DNA from 2 places in the Streptomyces daghestanicus genome. Region 2 is predicted to be linked to the other one. Evidence: riboswitches for the same ligand, from Rfam matches in the RefSeq annotation. Region 2 holds a riboswitch; the other holds the start of a gene.
What was found. Region 2 has a riboswitch for S-adenosylmethionine ahead of thrC (threonine synthase). Riboswitches for the same ligand answer to the same signal wherever they lie in the genome.
Positions count from the first base shown of each region.

Region 1 (4,191 bases), on a different contig from region 2:
GGCCGGGGTCAATCCGGTCTCCGCCGCCCTCGCCTCCACCGCCGCGGCCGGTTTCTGCCACACCCTGCCGGCCTCCGCGAAACCGGTCACCCTCTTCGCCGAGGTCCCCGGCGTCCCCACCTACGCCCCGCGCGACCTGCTGCGGCTCTCCGCCGTGCTGGCGCCGCTGACCGCCGCGCTCGTCCTGTTCTTCGCCGCCGCGGTCTGGCCGCTGCTCGGCGTCCCCCTGACCCGCTGAGGAGCCCGCCGTGCCGCACCCCGTCCTGAACCGAGTCGTCGTCGCCCCCAGCGGCTTCAAGGAGTCGCTCTCCGCGCGGGCCGCCGCCGACGCCATCGCGGCCGGGGTCCGCCGGGTGCTGCCGGACGCCGCGATCGACCGGGTGCCGCTGGTGGACGGCGGCGAGGGCACCGCCGTGGAACTGGCCGCGGCGACCGGCGGCCGGCTGGTGGCGCTGGCCGCGACCGGTCCGCTGGGCGAGCCGGTCGGCACCCACTTCGCGCTGCTCGGCGCCCGGGACACGGCGGTGGTGGAGATGGCCGCGGTGGCCGGACTCGCCCTGGTACCCCGCGCCCTGCGCGACCCCGGCGCCACCACCACGTACGGCGTCGGGGAGCTGATCCGCGCCGCGCTGGACACCGGGGCGCGGCGCGTCCTGGTCGGCTGCGGCGACTCGGGCACCTCGGACGGGGGCGCGGGCGCGCTCCAGGCGCTCGGCGCCCGGCTGCTCGACGCGGACGGGTTCGCGCTGCCGCCCGGCGGCCGGGAGCTGACCCGGCTCGCCCGGATCGACCCGTCCGGCCTGGACCCCCGGCTGCGGGACGCCGACCTGCTCGTCGCCTGCAACCCGTTCAACGTGCTGTGCGGCGAGCGCGGCGTCGCCCGGGTCTTCGGCCCCCAGAAGGGCGCGACCCCGGCCCAGGTCGAGCACCTCTCGGCGGCCCTGGAGAACTGGGCCTACGTCCTCACCCGCGACCTCCGCCCGCCCGTCCCCGACCTGCGCACCGGCCCCGGCACCGGTGCCTCCGGCGGGCTCGGCGCCGGCCTGGCGGCGCTCGGCGCGCGGCTGCTCCCCCGCTTCGACGTGCTGTGGGACCAGGTCGGCCTGGACGCCCGGCTGGCCCGTGCCGACCTGGTGCTCACCGCCGAGGGCGCCCTGGACCACCAGACGCCGCGCGGCAAGATCCCGGCCGAGGTGGCCCGCCGCGCCAAGCTGTACGGGCGTCCGGTGCTGGCGCTGGCGGGCACCCTCGGCGAGGGCGCGCACGAGGTGCCGGGGGTGGACGCCTGCCATGGCATCCTGCCCGCGCCGATGGCGCTGGCGGAGGCGCTGACGCGCGGCGCGGAGCTGCTGACGGACGCCACCGAGCGGGCGCTGCGGCTGATCCTGCTGGGCTCCCGGCTACCGGCTCACGCGGCGGCGGAGGTGTCGGGCACGCAGCGGCCGTCCTCGGTGCGGTAGCGCCAGGCGGCGCCGTCGCGCACCAGTTCCCCGACGGCGGTCACGAACCGCTCCACGTGCTCGTCGGGGGTGCCCGCGCCGAAGCTGACCCGGATGGCGTTGAGGGACTTCTCGCCGGGCGCGGCCTCGGGCGCCCCGCACTCGCCCTGGCTCTGCGGGTCGCCGCCGAGCAGGGTGCGCACCAGCGGGTGGGCGCAGAACAGGCCGTCGCGGACGCCGATGCCGTACTCGGCGGAGAGCGCGGCGGCGAAGTGGGAGCTGTTCCAGCCGTCGACGACGAAGGAGAGCACCCCGACCCGCGGCGCGTCGTCCCCGAACAGCGACAGCACCCGCACCTCGGGCACCCCGGCGAGCCCGTCCCGCACCTTCTCGATCAGGTGCCGCTCCCGCGCGACCAGCGTGTCGAACCCAACCTCGGTGAGCGCCTTGCAGGCGGAGGCGATGGCGTAGGCGCCGATGACGTTGGGCGAGCCGGCCTCGTGGCGGGCGGCGCTGTCGTGCCACTCGACGTCCACTCCGCCGTCCGCGCGCCGGGCGACCTTGCGGCTGGCGCCGCCGCCCGCGAGGTAGGGCTCGGCCGCGCGCAGCCAGTCGGCCCGGCCGGCCAGCACCCCGGAGCCGAAGGGGGCGTACAGCTTGTGTCCGGAGAAGGCGACCCAGTCGACGTCCAGGTCCTGGACGCTGACCGGGTGGTGGGGGGCGAGCTGGGCGGCGTCCAGGACGATCCGGGCGCCGTGCGCGTGGGCGACGGCGGCCAGCTCCCGTACCGGCCACAGTTCGCCGGTGACGTTGGAGGCGCCGGTCACGCAGACCAGGGCGGGGCCGTGCGGTTCCCGGGCGGCGAGGGCCCGCTCCAGGGTGGCGACGGCCTGCGCGGGGGTGCGCGGGGCGTCCAGGCAGGTCACCTCGGCGTCGCGCCACGGCAGCAGGGAGGCGTGGTGCTCGGTCTCGAAGACGAAGACCCGGCAGCCGGCGGGCAGGGCCGCGGCGAGCAGGTTGAGGGAGTCGGTGGTGGACCGGGTGAAGACCACCTGGTCCTCGTCCCGGCAGTCCAGGAACTCGGCGACGGTCCGCCGGGCGTTCTCGAACAGGTCGGTGGAGAGCTGCGACAGGTACCCGGCGCCGCGGTGCACGCTGCCGTAGTACGGGGCGTAGGCGGCCACGTCGTCCCAGACCCGCTGGAGGGCGGGGGCGCTGGCGGCGTAGTCGAGCGCGGCGTAGGTGACCTCGCCGCCGGTGACCAGCGGGACGGTGACGTCACGGCCGAGGACGGGCAGCGGGGCGGCGACAGCGGTGGGTACGGACATGGCGGACTCCCGTGGGAACAGCACGCGGCACGGCGCGGTGAAGGTGAGGAAAGGTGTGCGGAGGCGGGGCTCTGCGGCCCTAGCGCATTCGCTGGTTCACGGGAGACTCCCTCGGACGACCCAGGACCCCTGGTGCTCGCGAGGGGTCCGCGCTTGCCGCGGACCTTGCTGTCCACGGCCTGGTCTTCACCCGGGGCACCCCGCCACGGACGGAGGGTTGCCGGACAGTCGGCCGGGGCCTCATGACTGTCACTCATGACCTGGCTCAGAAAGTAGGCGAAACGATCGTGGTCCCGCAACCCGTGTCCGGATCGCGGGACGCACGTCACACGGCACGCTCAGATGCCGCCCGGGAGCCGCTCAGGTGTGGCTGGCGGCCACCCAGCGCTCCAGCACCCGCCGCGCCGCCCCGGAGTCGACCGACTCGGCGGCCCGCTCCATCCCGGCCCGGATACGGTCCGTCAGCGGCCCCGCGCCGGGCTCCAGGGCCACCAGGGCCGCCGCCGCGTTGAGCAGCACGGCGTCCCGTACGGGGCCCCTCTCCCCGTTCAGCAGCCGGCGGGCCACGTCCGCGTTGTACGAGGCGTCGGCGCCGCGCAGCGCCTCGACCGGCACGATCTCGATGCCGACGTCCCGCGGGTCGAAGACCTCCTCGGTGACCTTGCCGTCCCGTACGGTCCACACCCGGGAGGTGGCCGTCGTGGTCAGCTCGTCCAGGCCGTCGTCACCGCGGAAGACCAGCGCGGAGTTGCCGCGCTCGGCGAAGACCCCGGCGATGATCGGCGCCATCCGGGCGTCGGCGACGCCGACCGCCTGGGAGCGGACCTTGGCCGGGTTGGTCAGCGGCCCGAGGAAGTTGAAGACCGTCCGGATGCCCAACTGGCCACGGGCGACGGCCACATGGCGCAGCGCCGGGTGGAACTTCACGGCGAAGCAGAAGGTGATCCCGGCCTCGTCCGCGACCTGGGCGACCCGCTTCGGGGTCAGTTCCAGATTGACGCCGAGCTTCTCCAGGACGTCGGAGGCGCCGGAGGCCGAGGAGGCGGCGCGGCTGCCGTGCTTGACGACCTTCGCCCCGGTGCCGGCGACGACGATCGCGGACATGGTGGAGATGTTGACGGTCTTGGCGCCGTCGCCGCCGGTGCCGACGATGTCGACGGTGTCGCCGGGCACCTCGATCACATGGGCGTGCTCGTACATCGCCCGCACCAGCCCGGTGATCTCCGCGACCGTCTCGCCCTTGGCCCGCAGGGCCACGGCGAAGCCGGCGATCTGCGCGTCGGTCGCCTCGCCGCGCATGATCGTGTCCATCGCCCAGGCGGTCTCGTCGGCGGTCAGGTCCCGGCCGCCGAGCAGTCCGTTCAGCAGCACGGGCCAGGAGCGGCCCGCCGCGGTGTCGCCTCCAGCGGGGGTCACAGCGCTCA
Region 1 is NZ_BNDX01000016.1:1,128,930-1,133,120, reverse strand. It holds gene Sdagh_RS31760 (SLC13 family permease) at 1-238, shown strand, start outside; gene Sdagh_RS31755 (glycerate kinase) at 249-1,460, shown strand; gene Sdagh_RS31750 (aminotransferase class V-fold PLP-dependent enzyme) at 1,409-2,767, opposite strand; SAM riboswitch class IV at 2,912-3,028, opposite strand; gene trpD (anthranilate phosphoribosyltransferase) at 3,128-4,191, opposite strand, start outside.
Region 1: linked by a shared signal. The riboswitch ahead of Sdagh_RS31750 (aminotransferase class V-fold PLP-dependent enzyme) and the one ahead of thrC (threonine synthase) in region 2 are both predicted to bind S-adenosylmethionine.

Region 2 (4,191 bases):
CGCGCCTCCTCGTCGAACGCGATGATCTTGGCCATGTGAAGTGGTCCCTCCAGGACTGGGGGTGATTCCTTCGGACCGCGCCCGCGCCCGCGACGGACGGCTCGCCGGCCTCGTGGTTCCTTCCCATCCGGCCTGCGGGCCTCACCGACCCGGTCCTTCGTTGTCACTCTCACCTTCAGAGTGCTAACGCCAATGATTAGCACTCGACCCCTGCGAGTGCAAGCGCCTCCCCCGGATCGGCGTCCGCGCTCCGCCCCCGGCGAACACGCCCCGGACCGGCTCCCGGGCATGCCGAAGGGCCCGCGCCTGAGACGCGGGCCCTTCGGACGAAGACCGTTCGCTGCGGTGGTCGCGCGGATCAGGCAGTGACGCGGACCATGTCGGCCTGCGGGCCCTTCTGGCCCTGCGAGATCTCGAACTCGACCCGCTGGCCTTCTTCAAGGGTGCGGTAGCCGTCCATCTGAATCGCGCTGTAGTGGACGAAAACATCCGCACCACCGTCGACCGCGATGAAGCCGTACCCCTTCTCCGCGTTGAACCACTTGACGGTGCCCTGAGCCATGCCTAACTCCCCTATTACTGGCCCTTGCACAGACCCGCACTTCGCGGATCCGGGTCAGACCTCGCCCCCCAGGTTGCGGGGGCGTGCGCCGGAACGCGTCGACCGCGGCCGAATGTATCTGTCCAACTGCCCTCTGCAACAGGTCAATTGGACGAGAATTCTGGACGGGAGCGGTCCGGAATATCGCATGAATTCAGCAGATTCCGGGGCAAGTCGGGCCGCATAAAAGTCACAAAAGCCGCGAAGAGTGCGCACACTTTGGCTACATCTAGTCGGGCGCGCGGCAGGAATTCGGGGGCTCCCGATCTCTCGATCGGCAGCGCGTTCCCCAACTGTACCGCGCTCAACCACATGGAATTGCCCCCTCCGCTTCTATTGCGGAGGGGGCAATTCCGGGGACGGTGCGTGACCGGGTCAGCCGCCGGCGACGGCGGGAATGATCGAGACACCGGCCCCGTCGGGGGTGGCGGTCTCCAGGCCCTGCTCGAAACGGACGTCGTCGTCATTGACGTAGACGTTGACGAAACGGCGGAGCTTGCCCTGGTCGTCCAGGACGCGGGCGGAGATGCCGGTGTGGTTCTTCTCCAGGTCGGCGATGACCTCACCGAGGTTCGCGCCCTCGGCGCTCACTTCTGCCTTGCCGCCCGTGTAGGTGCGCAGGATGGTCGGGATGCGGACGGTGACACTCATGACGTTGACCTCCGGTCGGTGGGTCGGCCCAGGGGCGCGGGGAACTGCGCGGCCGGTACCGCCGGCCGCGGACGAGGGACGGCGGCCGTCAGGCCAGCCCCGCCTCGCGGAAGGAGTCGAGGTTCGGCCGGATCGTCGCCGTGAGCCCCGTCCCCGCGACCGCGTCCAGCGTCTTGAGGCCGTCCCCGGTGTTGAGCACGACGGTGGTGAGGGCCGGGTCGAGCACGCCGGCCTCGATGAGCTTCTTCGTCACGCCGACGGTGACCCCGCCCGCGGTCTCCGCGAAGATCCCCTCGGTGCGCGCGAGGAGCTTGATCGCGGCGACGATCCGCTCGTCGTCCACGTCCTCCACCGCGCCGCCGGTGCGGCGGGCGATGTCGAGGACGTAGGGGCCGTCCGCCGGGTTGCCGATCGCGAGGGACTTGGCGATGGTGTCCGGCTTCTGCGGGCGGACCACGTCGTGCCCCGCCTTGAACGCCGTGGACACCGGAGAGCAGCCCTCCGCCTGGGCGCCGAAGATCTTGTACGGCCGGTCCTCGACCAGGCCCAGCTCGATCAGTTCCCTGAGCCCCTTGTCGATCTTCGTGAGCTGGGAACCGGAGGCGATGGGCACGACGAGCTGGTCGGGCAGCCGCCAGCCGAGCTGTTCGCAGATCTCGTACGCCAGGGTCTTGGAGCCCTCGGCGTAGTAGGGGCGCAGGTTGACGTTGACGAAGCCCCACCCCTCGCCGGCCGGGTCGCCGATCAGTTCGGAGCAGAAGCGGTTGACGTCGTCGTAGTTGCCCTCGATGCCGACGAGTTCGCCGCCGTAGACCGCGGCCATGACGACCTTGCCCTGCTCCAGGTCGTGCGGGATGAACACGCACGAGCGCAGGCCGGCGCGGGCGGCGGCGGCGCCGACGGCCCCGGCCAGGTTGCCGGTGGAGGAACAGGACAGGGTGGTGAAGCCGAAGGCGCGGGCGGCCTCCAGGGCCTGCGCGACGACACGGTCCTTGAAGGAGTGCGTCGGGTTGCCGGAGTCGTCCTTGACGTACAGGCCGCCGGTGACGCCCAGCTCGGCGGCGAGGCGGTCGGCCTTGACGAGCTTGGTCCAGCCCGGGTTGATGTTGGGCTTGTCCGCGACGTCGGCGGGGACGGGGAGCAGCGGCGCGTACCGCCAGATGTTCGCGGGGCCCGCCTCGATGCGCGCGCGGAGCTTCTCGGTGTCGTATCCGGAGAAGTCGTAAGCGATCTCCAGCGGGCCGAAACACTCCTCGCAGGCGAAGACCGGGCCGAGGGGCACGCGGTGGCCGCATTCCCGGCAGGAGAGCGCCGCGGCGGGACCGAGATCGACCGGAGCGGCAGCGGGAGAGGTGGTGCTTTCGGCAGTCTGCACAGCCATGGAGGCGAGGCCCTTTCTCCTCATCTTCCTCACGACGCATCTCGTCGTGAGACGGATTTGGCACCTTCCCGAGCCGGGAGCCCCGCTTCTTCACGAGTGCCGACTGGAGGGTTGCCGGGGCTTCATCGGGCCGTGTCCCTCTGCCCCTCTGGATGAGCTGTATGTGGTTGTCAGCGGTGGCCACCCCCGACATGCGATGGTCATCCGCGTTGTTCAAGACTGTAACCGAAGGCCAGGACAGTTGAGATAGTCGTCCGATGCGCGAGATGGATCACACGAGCGGTGCGTGGTCCGTACAGGGAGGAGCCGGGACCGTGCTGGAAGAAGTCGAGCGGTGGCTGAACGCGCGCTCCTGGTCCGTGACCGACCGGCCGCTCCACCAGATCCTGGCCGCGAAGCAGCGCGGCGGCCAGTCGGTCAGCGTCGTGCTGCCCGCGCTGAACGAGGAGGAGACGGTCGGCGACATCGTCGCGGCCCTCCGCCACGACCTGATGTGCCAGGTGCCGCTGGTCGACGAGATCGTGGTGGTCGACTCCGGGTCGACGGACGCCACCGCGAAGGTGGCCGCGGCGGCCGGCGCCCGGGTCGTGCACCGGGACGAGATCCTGCCGCGGATCGCACCGGTGCCCGGCAAGGGCGAGGTGCTGTGGCGGTCGCTGCTGGTGACGAGCGGCGACATCGTGGCCTTCGTCGACGCCGACCTGAAGGACTTCTCCTCCGACTTCGTCACCGGCATCGTCGGCCCGCTGCTCACCGACCCGGACGTGCACCTGGTCAAGGCCATGTACGACCGGCCGCTCGCGGGCGCGGCCGGGCAGGGCGGCCGGGTCACCGAGCTGATGGCCCGCCCGCTGCTGAACATGCACTGGCCGCAGCTGGCCGGGTTCGTGCAGCCGCTCGGCGGCGAGTACGCGGCCCGCCGGTCGCTCCTGGAGCGGCTGCCGTTCCCGGTCGGGTACGGGGTGGAGCTGGGCATGCTGGTGGACGCGCTGCACCTGGTGGGCCTGGACGCGCTGGCCCAGGTGGACGTGGGGGTGCGCAGGCACCGGCACCAGGACGGGCAGGCACTGGGCCGGATGGCCGCCGCGATCTACCGCACCGCGCAGCTCCGGCTGGCCCGCGGGCATCTGATCCGGCCGGCGCTCACCCAGTTCGAGCGGGGTGAGGCGGGCTTCGAGCCGCGCACCTATTCGGTGGACACCGAGGAGCGGCCGCCGATGCGGGAGATCGCCGAGTACGCCCGGCGCGAGGTGGCGTGAACGTACGTTTGAGCTGGTCGTGACCGGGCTAGGTTGAGGCGTATGGCTTCCACGTCTTCGTCGTTCGGTGCTGCCCAGGTGCTGGTCGCCTCCAATCGGGGACCGGTCTCGTACGAGATCCAGGAGGACGGTTCGCTGCGGTCGAAACGCGGCGGCGGCGGCCTGGTCTCTGCGCTGTCGGCGATCGGGCCGGACGCGAGGGCGCTGTGGGTGTGCTCGGCGCTGTCCGACGGCGACCGGGAGGCGGTGCGGCGCGGGGCCGGCGAGGACGGCGTGCGGATGCTGGACGTCCCGGCGGA
Region 2 is NZ_BNDX01000010.1:95,228-99,418, forward strand. It holds gene groL (chaperonin GroEL) at 1-35, opposite strand, end outside; gene Sdagh_RS19390 (cold-shock protein) at 359-562, opposite strand; gene Sdagh_RS19395 (MoaD/ThiS family protein) at 977-1,252, opposite strand; gene thrC (threonine synthase) at 1,341-2,633, opposite strand; SAM riboswitch class I at 2,651-2,792, opposite strand; gene Sdagh_RS19405 (glucosyl-3-phosphoglycerate synthase) at 2,948-3,892, shown strand; gene Sdagh_RS19410 (alpha,alpha-trehalose-phosphate synthase (UDP-forming)) at 3,935-4,191, shown strand, end outside.